DNA from 2 places in the Kitasatospora sp. NPDC051984 genome. Region 2 is predicted to be linked to the other one. Evidence: riboswitches for the same ligand, from Rfam matches in the RefSeq annotation. Region 2 holds a riboswitch; the other holds the start of a gene.

Region 1 (7,803 bases), on a different contig from region 2:
GGCGGCCGCCCGGGGCAGGACGGGGGAGGCGGCGGTCAGCCGGAGCAGTTCGGCGGCCAGCGCCGGGGCGTCGGCGGCGGCCTGCTCCCACCGGTCGACGCGGGCGCACCAGGCGGCGGCGCGGGGCAGTGCGGCCAGTGTGGTGTTGACGGCGGCGACCGCGAGCATCGCGTCCCGGGGGTCGGGCAGCAGTGCGGTCAGCTGCCCGGCGGCCCGGCGGGCCCGGCGTTCGGCGCCCGGGCGGGGCAGCAGCGTGGGCAGGTGGGCGCGGGCGGTGGTGGCGGCGGCCCGTTCGGCGGCGGCGGCCAGCGCGAGCGGGTCGGCGGTGCTGCCGGTGAGGGCGACGGCGGTGGCGCCGGCCAGCCGGCGGACCACCGGGACCAGGTCGACCGGTCCGGCGGCCAGCTCGGCCTCGAGCCCGGCCAGTACGGGCTGCCAGTGCGGGCGCAGCGCGGCGATCCCGTCGGAGCCCAGCAGGTTGGCCAACTCGCGCCGGGAGCCCCGGTGTTCGGGGCCGCTCTGGTCGAACAGCAGGCCACCGCCGGTGAGCCGGGCCGCGGTGCCGCCGGTGGTGTGTTCGGCGGTGCGGTCCAGCGGCACCCGGGTGAGGATCTCCCGGTAGGCCTCCGGGTGGTGGACCAGCACCGTCCGGCCCAGCCGCAGCACGGGGCGGCGCCGGGTGGCCGCGAGCAGCGCGAACAGCACGGGGTGGCTGCGCAGGTAGACCGTGCGGTCGGCGGCGCGGGCGGTCAGTCGGTGTGGTCGCCTCAACGTGCCCGCCCCGCCCGCCCGTTGGCCAGCCGCGAGGCGCAGTAGCGGGCGGCCGCCGCCCGGTCGGGCTTGCGGGAGCGGCCGGTGAGGGGGACGGGGCCGAGCAGCAGGGCGTCGGGGCGGGCGGAGCCCATCCGGGCCAGGGGGTCGCGCAGGGCGGTGCGCAGGCGGTGCGGGTCGGCGCCGGGGCGGGGCTGGACGAGGGCGATCAGGCGTTCGTCGCCGTCGGGGTCGGGGATGCCGACGAGCACGGCGAGTTCGACGTCCGGGAGGTGCAGCGAGGGCTCGTACAGGCCGGGGTAGATGTTCTCGGCGCGGCGCAGCACCATGTCCTTGAGCCGTCCGGCCAGCACGATCCGGCCGCGCGGATCGAGCGTCGCGCGGTCGCCGGTGCGCACCCACGGGTCGGGGTCCTCGCCGAGGTAGCGGTCGCGGGCGGCGGGGGCGGCGAGCAGCAGTTCGCCGTCGTCGGCGAGCCGGGTGCGGACGCCCGGGAGGGGGTGGCCGAGGAGGTCGCCGGGGCCCTGGTGGGCGCGCTTGTCGCTCTCCTCGACGGCTGCCGCGGGGAAGAGTTCGGTGAGCGCGTACACGCCCCAGGCCTCGGTGGCGCCCGCGTTCTTGGCGCGGCGCAGCAGGGCGGCGTCGGCGGGGGCGGAGCCGGTCCAGACGCGGCCGGTGAGGTGGGTGAGGGGTCGCAGTTGCGGGGGCGTCAGGTAGGTCTCTTCGGGGGCGAGGCGGTCGATCTGGCGTTGCAGAACGCGACTTCGGCGAGCGGGGAGGGCGACGGTGGCGCCCGCGGCGAGGGCGGGGATCAGGACGAAGGTGGTGCCGCCGAGCACGGTGCGGCCGGGGCGGGGTCGGACCAGGGCGTCCACGGCGCGCATTCCGGCGTCGAGCGAGGCTCGGGTGTGGACGACGGCGCGCGGGGCGGAGGTGGTGCCGGAGGTGAACACGATCACCGCGTCGCCGTCCCCGTCGTACGGGGCCGGGGGCGGACCTGGGTGTTCGCCGAGGGCGCGGGCGCAGCCCGGGTGGCGGGGGCCGACGGTGGCCACCGGGGCGAGGGCGTGCAGCGGAGGCAGTTCCAGCCGGGCGCGGCGGGCCAGCGGCCGGGCCCAGCCGGCGACGGCCTGCGCGGCGGCGTCGGCCAGGATCAGCGCGGGCGGGGCGAGCGCGAGCCGGGAGCGCAGTACGTCCGGCCCGGCGCCCGGGTCGAGGACGGCGACCCGCAGTCCGAGGCGGTGCGCGGCGAGCAGCACGGCCAGCCCGCGCGGCCCCGGGCGGACGGCGACTCCGAGGGTGTCGCCCGGCCGCAGACCGTGCCGGTGGTGCAGGGCGGCGGCCAACTGATCTGTCGCGTTGGCCAGTTCGGCGCCGCGGGCGAGGACGCGCGGGGCGCCGCCGCGGGTCGTGCCGAGCAGGACCGGGCGGGAGCCGGCGTCGCGCAGGGTGCGGTCGAGCTGGTCGAGCATCGGAACTCCTTCGGCGGTGGGGGTCAGCGGACGTCGACCGAGCGGTGTCCGGCGCCGCGTTCGAGGTACCAGCGGGCGGTGCCGCGCAGGCCGTAGGCGCGGATCCGGCGGGTGGAGTTCTGCACCACCATGTCGGGGCGGTGCACGATCGCGGTACTGACCCGGCGGACCTGGTTGATGAAGGCGCGGTCGGTGGGGGACGGGCGCCGGGGCATGCCGCCGGACTCGAGGTAGAGCCCGGCGGTGATGGCCATGTTGTTGCCGGCGTGCATCCGGTACGGCGTCAGGTACCCGTGTCGGCGGCGGTGCGCGGGGCGGATCCGGCCGAAGAACGCGCCGAGCGCGACCAGGACGCGGAACACGGTGCGCCCCACCGGGCCGTGCTCGTCGCGGCGGGCGGTGACCTTGCCGCAGACCAGGCCGCCGCAGCCGAGCATCCCGGCCCGGGCGGCCGCCGTCCAGCCCGGTTCGGGCAGGCAGTCGGCGTCGGTGCGGGCCAGCAGGGTGGCGCCGTGGTCGATGGCGTACCGGAAGCCGGTGTCGACGGCGCAGCCCACGCCCTTGGCCGGTTCGACCAACAGCCTTACCGGGAACGGGGCTTGATCGGCGAACGCCCGTACCTGCGCGCAGGTGTCGTCGGTGGAGCCGTTGTCGACCACCAGCAGGGTGAAGTCCAGGTCGCGCTGGCCGGCCAGGGCGCGCAGGGTGCCGCCGATCCTGGCCGCCTCCTGGTAGGCGGGGACGAGCACCCAGAGTGCCGTCACGACTTCTCCCAGACCATCGTCATCAGGCTGACCCCGCCGCCCAGGCCGACCATCAGGACCCGCTCACCAGGCTCCAACTCGCCAATTGTCCGGTCGAGTTGGACGCCGATGGTGGCCGAGGCCAGGTTGCCGAGCTCGGGCACGGTGACCACCAGCTTGTCGGCGGGCACCCCCGTCAGCTCCACGAACCGCTCCAGGTACGGCAGCGTGACCTGGTGCACCAGCACCCGGGCGTAGGCGTCCCAGCCGAAGCCGGTGCGGGTCGCCACCCGGGTCAGGATGTCCGCCCCGATCCGCTCGAAAACCCCGCGCAACTCCTTGCCGCCGCCCCGGAAGTAGCTCCACTCGTCGCCGCGCGGGTGCCGCGAGCCGCCGCCCGGGATGCCGCCGACCTCCCAGTGCTCGGACGCCGTCTCGGTCTCGATGTCGAGGATGCCGCCGCGCTCCACCCGCTCCACCACCACGGCCGCCCCGCCGTCGCCGAAGGTGTAGCCCGCGAAGCCGTCGCGGAACTCCGCCAGACCGGACGGGTCGCGGCGCATCGCCCGGCTCGGCGTCTCCCCCGTCACCACCAGCGCCCGGCTGGCCCGGCCGGCCAGGATCATCGCGCGGGCGGTGTCGATGCCGTTCAGGAAGCTGTTGCAGGCGTTGGAGACGTCCAACGCGTGGGCGCGGGAGCCGAGTTCGGCCTGCACCAGGTGCGCGGTGGCGGGCTCGCAGACGTCCCGCGAGGCGGACGCGAACAGCAGCAGGTCGATGTCCCCGGGCCCGATCCCGCGCGCCGCGAGCGCCCGGCGGGCCGCGCCCAGCCCGAGCGTGGAGGCGTACTCGTCGTCGCGCGCGAAGTGCCGGGTGCGGATGCCGGTCGCCTTCTCGAACATGCCGTCGGGCAGCGGCAGCCCGGCGCCGGCGGCCACCTCGTCCTGCAACTGCCGTGAGGTGACGGCCTGTTGGGGCAGGTACGAGCCGGTCGCGGTGATGCCGATACGAGGCAGGAGGTCCATGGCTCGATGCTGGCGCGGGCCCGGCGCGCGGGCGTGAGTACGGGTACTCACCCGGGGCTGAGATGTGTGGAGGGCGGGCATGGGGCCGCCCGGGGAGGTTGTTCCCTCGCCCGGGCGGAACTCAGCTGTCGCTGAGGTGAGTTACTTGCTGTCGGCCTCGATCGGGATGACCTGCGCCGGAGCGGCGGCGGCCGGGGCAGCGGCCTTGGCAGCCTCCGCGTTCTCAGCCGCCGGGGACATCGCCGTGAGCAGCTGGCGGGCCAGGCCGAGGCCGGTCCCGCCCATGGTGAGCGCCTTGGCGAACATCTCGGACATGCCCTCGGCGCCGTTCAGCAGCACCATGTGCTCGACGTTGCCGAACGCGTCCGCGCCGGCCCGGACGATGGCCGGCCAGTTCTCGGCGAGCTGCTGGGCGACCACCGCCTCCTGGTTCTCGGCCAGCGCCGCGGCGCGGGCCTTGATGCCCTCGGCCTCGGCCAGGCCCTGCGCCCGGGTGGCCTCCGCCTCGGCGAGACCCTTCGCCCGGGCCGCCTCCGCCTCGGCCAGACCCTTGGCGGCCTCGGCGGCGGCCTGCGCCTCACCGGTGGCCCGGGTGGCCTCGGCCGCGGCCAGACCGCGGGCCTTGGTGGCCTCGGCCTCGGCCGCGGCGGCGACCTTGACCCGGTTCGCCTCGGCGGCGGTCTTCAGCTCGGTCTCCCGGGACAGTGCCTCGGCGGCGGAGATCCGGGCGTCACGGTCGGCCTCGGCCTTGGTGCGGGTCTCGTACGCGCGGGCGTCGGCCGGCTTGCGGACGTCCGCCTGCAGCTGCTGCTCCTTGCGGTGCGCCTCCAGCTCGGCGACCTTGGTCTCCTGGACCACGACCTCCTGCCGGGCGGCGGCCTGCGCGAGCGGGCCGGCCTGCAGCGCACGAGCCGCGGCGGTGTCCATCTCGGCCTGGTAACCGGCCTGCTGGATGCCGGAGTTGCGGGTTGCCTCGGCCTTGCGGGCGAACGCCTCCTGCTCGGCCTCGGTGGCCCGTCGGTCCGCCTCGGCGGCGGCGATCCGGGCGTCGCGCTGGACGGCCGCGGCGTGCGGCGCGGCCAGGTTGGTGATGTACCCGGTCGGGTCCAGGATCTCCTGGATCTGCAGCGAGTCGATGATCAGACCGAGCTTCTCCATCTCGATGCCCGAGGCGGAGCGGGTCTCACCGGTGAGCCGCTCGCGGTCGCGGATCATGTCCTCGACCGTCAGCCCACCGACGATGGACCGCAGGTGGCCGGCGAACACGTTGTGCACCCGCTGGCCCATCATCTTCTGCTGGTCCAGGAAACGCCGGGCGGCGTTGGCGATCGACACCGGGTCGTCGCCCACCTTGAAGATCACAACGCCCTTGACGTGCACGGGAATTCCCTGCGACGTCACGCACTCCACGTCCAGCGCGGCCTCGTTCAGGTCCAGCGAGAGCCGGCGCACCGCCTGGACGCCCGGCACCACGAAGGTGCCCCGCCCGGTCACCACGCGGAAGCCCAGACCCTCGCCGTGCTTGGAACCCGAGATCACCAGCGCCTCGTTGGGTTCCGCCACGCGCCACATCAGCTTGAAAAGAACGATCAGCAGAACGAGGCCTGCGACGGCGCCGCCTGCGATGCCGACCAACATCGGCAATCCCCCCTTAGGAGCACACCGGTCCCGTGCTGCGCTTGGGTCGTGCAGAACTGGCGCGGAAACCGGTGGCAGCCGCATTCTCCGCCGTTCCGGATCAGGGGGGAAGGGTCTGGACCGTGGGAACTCTCACTGTCTCAAAAGTGTTGCGGCAGGTTTGTGGAGGCCGTCTGACGTGCAATCAAAAGGGCTCCACGTACACCGTGCGCGGTGGCTGATATTCGACCACCACCACCATGGTGCCCGGCTGCAGCGGCTCGCCCGGTGTGGCGCGGTACGCCAGGAACGCCTCGGTGCCCAGCCGTTCGGGCACGTGCACCATCACCTCGCCGACCAGGCCCGCGCCGATCCGCCCTGTCACCCGCCCCGTCAGTCCGATCACCTGCACGATTCTCCCACCTCGTACGTGGCGTGAACAGCGCGGGCCCACGCGGGAGTTGCCCGCCGGGGGAGGGCCGGGCGCGGGAGTGCGCCCTGGACCGGCGCCGTGACGTGCCCTACGGTGAGGAACCGAACGCAGGCGGACGACGCCTGCGCGGAACGGGAGCTCGGAGCACCGGGCTGAGAGGGCGCTGACGGTACGCGGGCCCGCGTACCACCTGCTGCGCCGACCGCAGGAACCTGACCGGGTAATGCCGGCGTAGGGAGTTGAAGGTCCGATGACCGCATTTTCCGAGTACCCGTCTGCCCGCGAGTCGGCCGCCACCGGGTACCCCACCCCCGCCTGGCGCAAGGCCTACCGCCAAGGCAGCCGCCCCGACCTGCGGGTCCCCTACCGCGAGGTCCACCTCACCGACGGCCGCACCGTCCCGCTGTACGACACCTCCGGCCCGTACACCGACCCCGACCTGCCCACCGACGTCCGCCGCGGACTGCCCGCCCTGCGCGACGGATGGATTCGGCAGCGCGGCGACGTCGAGGAGTACCAGGGCCGCGAGGCCCGCCCCGAGGACGACGGCATCAAGCACACCGCGCCGCGCGGCGGCGACCTGCGCAACCTGGACGCCGTCTTCCCCGGCCGCCCACGCCGCCCGCTGCGCGCCAGGGACGGCGAATCCGTCACCCAACTCGCCTACGCCAAGCGCGGGTTGATCACACCCGAGATGGAGTTCGTGGCGCTCCGGGAAGGCCTCGAACCGGAGTTCGTCCGCGAGCAGGTGGCCCGCGGACGCGCCGTCATCCCGGTCAACGTGAACCACCCCGAGAGCGAACCGGCCATCATCGGCACCGACTTCCTGGTGAAGATCAACGCCAACATCGGCAACTCCGCCGTCACCTCCTCCATCGAGGAGGAGGTGGAGAAGATGACCTGGGCCACCCGCTGGGGCGCCGACACCGTCATGGACCTCTCCACCGGCCGCAACATCCACACCACCCGCGAGTGGATCCTGCGCAACTCCCCCGTCCCGATCGGCACCGTCCCGCTCTACCAGGCACTGGAGAAGGTCGACGGCCGGGCCGAGGAACTCAGCTGGGAGGTCTACCGGGACACCGTCCTCGAACAGTGCGAGCAGGGCGTCGACTACATGACCGTGCACGCCGGCGTCCTGCTCCGGTACGTGCCGCTCACCGCCCGCCGCAAGACCGGCATCGTCTCGCGCGGCGGCTCCATCATGGCCGCCTGGTGCCTGGCCCACCACCAGGAGAACTTCCTCTACACGCACTTCGAGGAACTCTGCGAGCTGCTGCGCGCCTACGACGTCACCTTCTCGCTCGGTGACGGCCTGCGGCCCGGCTCCATCGCCGACGCCAACGACGAGGCCCAGTTCGCCGAACTCACCACCCTCGGCGAGCTCGGCCGGATCGCCCGCGCCAAGGACGTCCAGGTGATGATCGAAGGCCCCGGACACGTCCCGATGCACAAGATCCGCGAGAACATGGACCTGCAGAAGGAGATCTGCGACGAGGCCCCGTTCTACACGCTCGGCCCGCTCACCACCGACGTCGCACCCGGCTACGACCACATCACCTCCGGCATCGGCGCCGCGATGATCGCCTGGTGGGGCACCGCGATGCTCTGCTACGTCACCCCCAAGGAACACCTCGGCCTGCCCAACCGCGACGACGTCAAGACCGGCGTCATCACCTACAAGATCGCCGCCCACGCCGCCGACCTCGCCAAGGGCCACCCCGGCGCCCAGGCCTGGGACG
Region 2 (7,803 bases):
AGCAGCCGGCCGTGTTCGGGAGGATCCGGATGCCGTTGCGGGCCAGCACCTCCAGCACCGAGCCCTGGGTGGCGGTGTTGACCCGGCGCATCGCCACCGTGGTCAGTTCGGTGCCGGAGACCCGCAGCGCCTGCTCCAGCACATCCAGGCTGGGGGCGCCGCCGGTGCCCATGATCAGGCGGGAGGTGAAGGTGGTGTCGCCGATGGTCAGCAGGTCGTCGGCCATCTCAGCCTCCCTGCACGGCGGTGAGGATCTCCACCCGGTCGCCCTCGCCGAGCGCCGTGGCGGGCCACGAACTGCGCGGCACCACGGCCTCGTTGACGGCGGCGGCGACGCCGGTGTTGGCGGCGGACACCTCGGCGACCAGCACGTCCAGCGTGGTGGCGGCGGGCAGCGTGCGGGGTTCGCCGTTGACGGTCAGGGCGACGGTGTTCATGCGGGCACCTCGGTGCGGAAGCGGTCGGGGGTGAAGTCTGCGGCCAGCGCGGGGAGTTCGCCGGTGGCCAGGTAGTCGGCGAGCAGGTCGGCGGTGACGGGGGTGAGCAGCACGCCGTTGCGGTAGTGCCCGGTGGCGGCGGCCAGGCCGGGCAGCGCGGTCGGGCCGAGCAGCGGCGCGTTGTCGGGGGAGCCGGGCCGCAGCCCCGCGCCCGTCTCCACCAGCGGCAACTCGGTGATGCCGGGGACGAGTTCGTGCGCATCCCGGAGCAGCTCGTACACGCCGCCCGCGGTGACGGTGGTGTCGTGGCCCATCTCCTCGCTGGTCGCGCCGATCACCAACTCGCCGTCGGCGCGCGGCACCAGGTACAGGTGCTGGCCGCGCACCACGGCGCGCACATTGCGGGACAGGAACGGCGCGTACAGCTTCGGGACGCGCAGCCGCAGCACCTGCCCCTTGACCGGGCGGATGGCCGGCAGCACCCCGTCCGGCAGGCCCGGCAGCAGGTGGCTGCGCGAGCCGGCCGCCAGCACCGTCCGGCCGGCCGTCAGCTGCTCGCCGCTCAACAGGCGGACGCCGAGCGCCCGTTCGCCGTCCGTCACCAGTTCGGCGGCCTGGGTGCGGTGGAAGGCGACGCCGAGCAGCTTGCAGGCCGCGACCAGCGCGGCGGCGAGGCGGCGGCCGTCCACCTGGTGGTCCTCGGCGACGTGCAGGCCGCCACGTATGCCCGGGGCCAGCATCGGCTCCAGCCGGCGGCACTCCCGGCCGGTCAGCCACGTGGACTCCAGGCCCAGCCGGCCGTGGAAGGCGTGCAGTTCGCGCAGTTCCTCGCGGTCGTCGGAGTCCAGCGCGACGGCCAGCGTGCCGGTGCGGCGGTAGCCGGTGTCCAGGCCGGTCAGCTCGGTCAGCTCGGCGGCGAACGCCCCGTAGCGCTCGTTGGACGCCATGCCCAGGCGCAGCAACGGCTCCTCGCCGTACTGGAGTTCGGTGACCGGTGCGAGCATGCCCGCGGCGACCTGGGCCGCGCCGCCGCCCGGCGACGGGTCCACCACCGCGACGCTCAGCCCGCGCTGCGCGGTACGCAAGGCGACGCCGAGGCCGATGATGCCCCCGCCGATCACCAGCACGTCGAAATGTGCCACAGCGCTTCTTCTCCCTTCGCCGGCATGACCCGGATCAGGTTCGGACGGTCGCGGGCCGCCACAGCCCGCCTCTCAGCCCGGTGCGCCGGGCTCCCGTGATAGTTCAGTCCCTCCACTTTAACGCCGGTGCCCCTGCCGACATCAGGCCGGTTAGGGTGGACGCCGTGGCTGAACTGAGGGCAACGGACCGGGTCGTCGTGGTCGGGGCGGGCATGGCGGGCGCACAGGCCGCCCTGAACCTGCGACAGGGTGGCTGGCAGGGCGTGATCACCCTGGTCGGCGAGGAACTCCACCTCCCGTACGACCGGCCGCCGCTGTCCAAGGACGTGCTGCTCGGCAAGACCGACGCCACCGCCTTCGAGATCGACTGGACCGACCTCGGCGTCGAACTGCGCACCGGCCACCGCGCCACCGGCCTGAACGCCGGCGTGCTGCACACCGACCGCGGCGAACTCCCGTACGGCGCCCTGGTGATCGCCACCGGCGCCGACCCGCGCACGCTGCCCGGTCTGCCCGACGCGCGCACCTTGCGCACCGTCGACGACGCGCACGCGCTGCGCGCCGCGCTCACCCCCGACAAGCGGATCGTGCTGGTCGGCGCGGGCTGGATCGGCGCCGAGACCGCCACCGTCGCCCGCGCCCTGGGCTGCCACGTCACCGTCGTCGAGGCCGCCGCCACCCCGCTGGCCGGGGCGCTGCCCGCCGAACTCGGCACCCTGATGACCGACTGGTACGCCGCAGCCGGCGTCGAACTGCGCTGCGGCGTCGGCGTCGCCGGGGCCGCCGACGGCGGGGTGCTGCTCGCCGACGGCACCCACCTGCCCGCCGACGAGGTGGTGGTCGGCATCGGCGCCCGCCCCGCCACCGGCTGGCTCGCCGACAGCCCGCTCGCCCTCGACCCCGACGGCACCGTCCCGGTGGACGACCGGCTGCGCACCGCGCTGCCCGGCATCTGGGCGGTCGGCGACTGCGTCTCCTACCCGTCCGCCCGGTTCGGCACCCGGCTCGCCGTCCAGCACTGGGACCACGCCCTGCACTCCGGCGGCGCCGTCGCCGCCTCGGTGCTCGGCACCCTGGACACGCCCTACGACCCCGTTCCGTACTTCTGGTCCGAGCAGTTCGACCGCATGGTGCAGTACGCGGGCCGGCACGCCGGCGCCGACCATCTGCTGTGGCGCGGCTCCCCCTCAGAGCGCGACTGGACGGTGCTCTGGCTGCGCGACGGCAAGCTGGTCGCGCTGCTCGCCGTGGACCGGCCGCGCGACCTCGCGCAGGGCCGCCGCCTGATCGAACGGGGCACGGTGCTCGATCCGGCGCTCGCCGCCGACCCGGCCGTCCAGCTGAAGGCCGCCGCCGGGTAGCGGGTGGGTAGGCTGGGTGCCGTGAGCAAGATTGATCCCAAGATTGACGCCCTGGTCCCCGCGTGGCTGTACCTGCCCGACATCTCGGAGCGGTGGGGCGTGGTGATCACCGAGGTCCGCGACATGGTGAAGAACCGCACCCTGCTGGCCGTCCGCCGCGGCGCGAACAACTCCCTCCAGGTGCCCGCCGACTTCATCGAGGACGACGGCCCGGTCAAGCACCTGGTCGGCACCCTCACGGTGCTCCGCGACTGCGGCTTCTCCGACGAGGAGATCCTCGAGTGGATGTTCACCGAGGACCCGTCCCTCCCCGGCAGCCCGATCCAGGCCCTGCGCGAGAACCGCGGCACCGAGGTCAAGCGCCGCGCCCAGGCCATGGCACTGTGACGCCCCGGCAGCAACTCGCCGACGCCAAGCTCTACCTCTGCACCGACGCCCGGCGCGAGCAGGGCGACCTGGCCGACTTCCTGGACGCCGTGCTGGCCGGCGGCGTCGACATCGTCCAGCTCCGGGACAAGAACCTGGAGGCCCGCCAGGAACTCGAGTACCTCGAGGTCTTCGCGGACGCGGCCAAGCGCCACGGCAAACTGCTGGCCGTCAACGACCGTGCCGACGTCGCCTTCGGCGCCCGCCCCGACGTGCTGCACCTCGGGCAGGACGACCTGCCGGTGGCCGTGGCCCGCGCCATCCTCGGCGAGGACGTGCTGATCGGGCGCTCCTGCCACTCCGAGGCCGAGGTGGACGCGGCGATCACCGAGCCCGGCGTCGACTACTTCTGCACCGGCCCGGTCTGGCCCACCCCCACCAAGCCCGGCCGCCACGCCCCCGGCCTCGACCTGGTCCGCCACGCGGCTGCCGCGAGGCCTGTCCGGCCCTGGTTCGCCATCGGCGGCATCGACCAGGACAACCTCGACCAGGTCCTGGCCGCCGGCGCCACCCGCATCGTGGTCGTCCGCGCCCTCACCGCTGCGGAGGACCCGGGCGCGGCGGCGGCACAACTGGCTGCCCGCCTGCGGTAGACAGCGCAACCGGGAGAGCACAACCGGGGGCGCGTGGGGGTACCTCCCGGCCCGCTAGGGCTGGGGGAGAACTGCGCGCCAAGCGCAAAGCACGTCCGCAAGGTCGCGATCAAGTGCAGGTCATTGCCCTGCGTCGCGATCTTGCGGTTGGGTGCCTTCCGCTTCGCGCAGTTCTCCGCGCCCCCGGTTGTGCTCTCCCTGGTTTCGCACCCGTTCGCGCCTCCCTGGAACCGCGGCACGGCTCGGCGGCCTCCGTGCAGTCGTGAATCCCATATCCCCGGCCCGCCGGGCCGTGCTGCTCGCCCCGGTCGCCGTTCTCGCCACGGCAGTGGCTTTCGTCGCGCAGCGGCCGTTGCATCACCGTGCCGGGTGGCAGCCGTGGCTCGGGACGGTCAATGCGGCGGTGTTCTGGTCGTTGGCCGCGTTGCCGCTGTCGGCCGTGCTGGTGCGGGTGCTCTCCCGGCGCCGAGCCGCCTTCGCCGAGGTCGCCATGGTGCACGGGACGGTGCCGTGGGTCTGGATGATCCTGCTGCCGGGCCCGGGGGCGGGTGTCGCGCCCCGGCGGGTCAGCCTGGTGCCGTTTCGGGACCTGTACGAGGTCCTCACCCAGGGCACGCCGGTGACCGCGACGGTGCAGATCGGCGGCAACCTGCTGGTGTTCGCGGCGCTCGGCTTCTTCGCGCCGATCCGGTTCCGATCGCTCACGGTGCCGCGGGTGCTGGCGCTGGGTGCGGCCTGCTCGGTGCTGGTGGAGACGGCCCAGTACGTGCTGTGGCTGGACCGGGTCTCCTCGGTGGACGACGTCCTGCTGAACGCCGCCGGCGCCGGGCTGGCCGCACTCGCCTCCCGGCGGTGGCGGGACCGCTGATCAGTACTTGCGCACCGTCGCCGCGTCCGCCAGGGCCTGGAGCACCTCGCGGGTCGGGCCGTCGGCGATCGGCGCGTTGTGCAGGGCGGTCAGTGCCTCGGTGAGCAGCTGGTCGATGCGGGCCTCGACGATCGCCGGGGCGCCGCTGGCGGAGATCAGTTCGCGCAGCTCGGCCACCTCGTCCGGGGTGAGGTCGGGCGCGCCGAGCCGGGTGTCCAGGGTCTTGGCGTCGAGCTCCGAGAGGCCGCGCATCGCGTGGGCGACGAGCAGGGTGCGCTTGCCCTCGCGCAGGTCGTCGCCGGCCGGCTTGCCGGTGACCGCCGGGTCGCCGAATACGCCGAGCAGGTCGTCGCGCAGCTGGAAGGCCTCGCCGAGCGGCAGGCCGAAGTTGCCGAGCGCCTCGACCAGGTCGGGGCCGGCGCCGGCCAGCAGTGCGCCGACCTGCAGCGGGCGTTCGATGGTGTACTTCGCGGACTTGTAGTGCAGTACCGTCCGCGCCCGGTCCAGTGCGTCGGCGTCGGTGGAGTCGCCGGCCACCGGCTCCAGTACGTCGAGGTACTGGCCGAGCATGACCTCGGTGCGCATCAGGTCGAACGCGGGCTTGGCGGCGGACACCGCAGGGGCGGGCAGGCCCGAGCGCTGGAACAGCTCGTCGCACCAGATCAGCAGCAGGTCGCCGAGCAGTACCGCAGCGGACGCGCCGTACTGTTCGCGGTCGCCGCGCCAGCCGTTGGCCCGGTGCATGCCCTCGAAGCGGCGGTGCACGGACGGCAGGCCACGGCGGGTGTCGCTGCGGTCCATCAGGTCGTCGTGCACCAGGGCGCTGGCCTGGAGCAGCTCCAGGGCGGCCGCGGCGCGTTCGATGCCGGGCTCCTCGGCGCAGCCGCCGGCCGCGCGCCAGCCCCAGTAGCAGAACGCCGGGCGCAGCCGCTTGCCGCCGTCGAGCAGGAACTCGCGCAGCGCGCCGGCGACCGGACCGAGCTGGTCGGAGATGCCGGAGAGCAGGGCGGTCCGTTCGGCCATGAACGCGCTGAGCGCGGCGTTGACGCGGTCGCGCACGTCCTCCGCATCGACGGGGTTGCGGGGAAGACGGATGGAGGAGGGCACCTGGAACTCCGGATAGATTGGTCTGACAGTCAGACTAACGCCCCCGCCTGGGTGCACTCGTCCGCCGACGCCCGGGCCGGACCGCCGGGACGCGCCCGGGGGAATCTCGATTACTGTCTCAACCCCTGGACTCGGTTTGTCCGGGCCGCGCCGCCGAACGCTAACCTGCCTGCATGGCACTCGGGATTCCCTCCACCAGAAGCGACCGCGCCCAGACCGTGCGCGACCTGCTGGCGGCAGGCGACCGCTCCTTCTCCTTCGAGTTCATGCCGCCCCGCAACGAAGAGGGCGAGCGCAAACTCTGGGACGCGATCCGCCGCGTCGAGGCGCTCGACCCGAACTTCGTCTGCATGACCTACGGCGCCGGCGGATCCTCCCGAGGCCGCACCGTCAACCTGGTCGGCCGAATCGCCACCGAAACCACCCTGACCCCCGTCGCGCACCTCACCGCCGTCGACCATTCGGTGGCCGAACTGCGCAACATCATCGGCCAGTACGCCGACGAGGGCGTGCGCAACGTGCTCGCCGTCCGCGGCGACCCGCCCGGCGACCCGATGGGCGAGTGGGTGCGTCACCCCGACGGCGTCAGCTACGCCTACGAACTGGTCGAACTCATCAAGGGCATCGGCGACTTCTGCGTCGGCGTGGCCGCGTTCCCGCAGATGCACCCGCGCTCCAGCGAGTGGGACGAGGACATCAAGCACTTCGTCGCCAAGTGCCGGGCCGGCGCGGACTACGCGATCACCCAGATGTTCTTCGAGGTCGAGGACTACCTGCGGCTGCGCGACCGGGTCGCCGCGGCCGGCTGCGAGACGCCGATCATCCCGGAGATCATGCCGGTCACCAACATCCGCCAGCTGGTCCGCTTCCCCCAGCTGTCCGGCTCCGACTTCCCGCCCGACTTCCGCCGCCGCCTGGAGGCCGCCGCCGACAACCCGGCCGAAGTCCGCGCCGTCGGCCTCGAACACGCCACCGTCATGGCCGAGAGGCTCCTCGCGGAGGGCGCCCCCGGCCTGCACTTCATCACCCTCAACCACAGCACCTCGACGCTGGAGATCTACCAGAACCTGGGCCTCCACAAGCACTGACCGCCGTCCGGGTGGACGGGATGCTGTGGTGTTTGCCCGGAGGCGGTACAGTCGCCCGCAATCGCGCGGTGATGGTGGCGTCTGGAGGTTGCGGGATGGGCATCGGAAACCTGTTCCTCTATGGCGCGTTGGCGCTGGTCGCGGTCTGGCTGACGGCCGAACTGCTGCTGCAGAACCGGGCCGCGCTGCACTGGCGGGCGCTGGCCCTGGTGGGCTTCCTCGGGGTGGTCGCGGGGATGACGCAGTCCTCCGTTCCGGTGATAGTCGCGGGCGCCGCGGCCTTCGCGGCCGGGCAGGCGATGGTCACCCTCTCGGTCAAGCGCGGCCGCCCGGTGGGCTGGTCGCTGCGCCGCGCGGACGGCACCCTCCCCGGCCCGCTGGCCAAGGTCCCGCTGCTTGCCGCGGCCACCGGCGGGGCGACCGCCGCGGCGGTGGTGGCCGCGGCGGCCCCGAAGGTCGGCGAGGTCGGCCCGGTCGAGGACGAGCCGGTGGACGAACAGCCGTACGCGTACGAGGAGTTCCAGGAGATCGACGCGGGCATCTACACCGACGAACCGGTCGCCTACCAGCAGCAGCCCGACCAGCAGCAGTACTACTACCAGCAGCCGGAGCCGCAGTTCGGCCACCAGCAGCAGGCCTACCAGGACCCGTACGCCCAGCAGCCGCAGCTGATCGGCTACGACGAGTACGGCCAGCCGGTCTACCAGTACCCGCAACAGCAGCAGTACCAGCCGGAGCAGTACCAGCAGCAGCAGCCGTACATCCCGCAGCAGCCGGGCGA

Evidence for each region. A riboswitch is a leader RNA that binds a small molecule or an ion and turns the genes downstream of it on or off. The one in region 2 is predicted to bind thiamine pyrophosphate.
Region 1: another riboswitch for thiamine pyrophosphate. It lies ahead of thiC (phosphomethylpyrimidine synthase ThiC); the one in region 2 lies ahead of thiO (glycine oxidase ThiO).

The regions. Positions count from the first base shown of each region.
Region 1 is NZ_JBIUCB010000003.1:332,979-340,781, forward strand. It holds gene ACIHEI_RS08085 (cytochrome P450) at 1-771, opposite strand, end outside; gene ACIHEI_RS08090 (class I adenylate-forming enzyme family protein) at 768-2,243, opposite strand; gene ACIHEI_RS08095 (glycosyltransferase family A protein) at 2,267-3,007, opposite strand; gene ACIHEI_RS08100 (3-oxoacyl-ACP synthase III family protein) at 3,004-4,011, opposite strand; gene ACIHEI_RS08105 (flotillin family protein) at 4,153-5,649, opposite strand; gene ACIHEI_RS08110 (hypothetical protein) at 5,834-6,034, opposite strand; TPP riboswitch at 6,183-6,316, shown strand; gene thiC (phosphomethylpyrimidine synthase ThiC) at 6,312-7,803, shown strand, end outside.
Region 2 is NZ_JBIUCB010000013.1:21,787-29,589, forward strand. It holds gene ACIHEI_RS23890 (thiazole synthase) at 1-226, opposite strand, end outside; gene thiS (sulfur carrier protein ThiS) at 228-437, opposite strand; gene thiO (glycine oxidase ThiO) at 434-1,579, opposite strand; TPP riboswitch at 1,574-1,686, opposite strand; gene ACIHEI_RS23905 (NAD(P)/FAD-dependent oxidoreductase) at 1,735-2,940, shown strand; gene ACIHEI_RS23910 (Rv2175c family DNA-binding protein) at 2,962-3,327, shown strand; gene thiE (thiamine phosphate synthase) at 3,324-3,959, shown strand; gene ACIHEI_RS23920 (VanZ family protein) at 4,222-4,827, shown strand; gene ACIHEI_RS23925 (polyprenyl synthetase family protein) at 4,828-5,934, opposite strand; gene metF (methylenetetrahydrofolate reductase [NAD(P)H]) at 6,108-7,022, shown strand; gene ACIHEI_RS23935 (hypothetical protein) at 7,118-7,803, shown strand, end outside.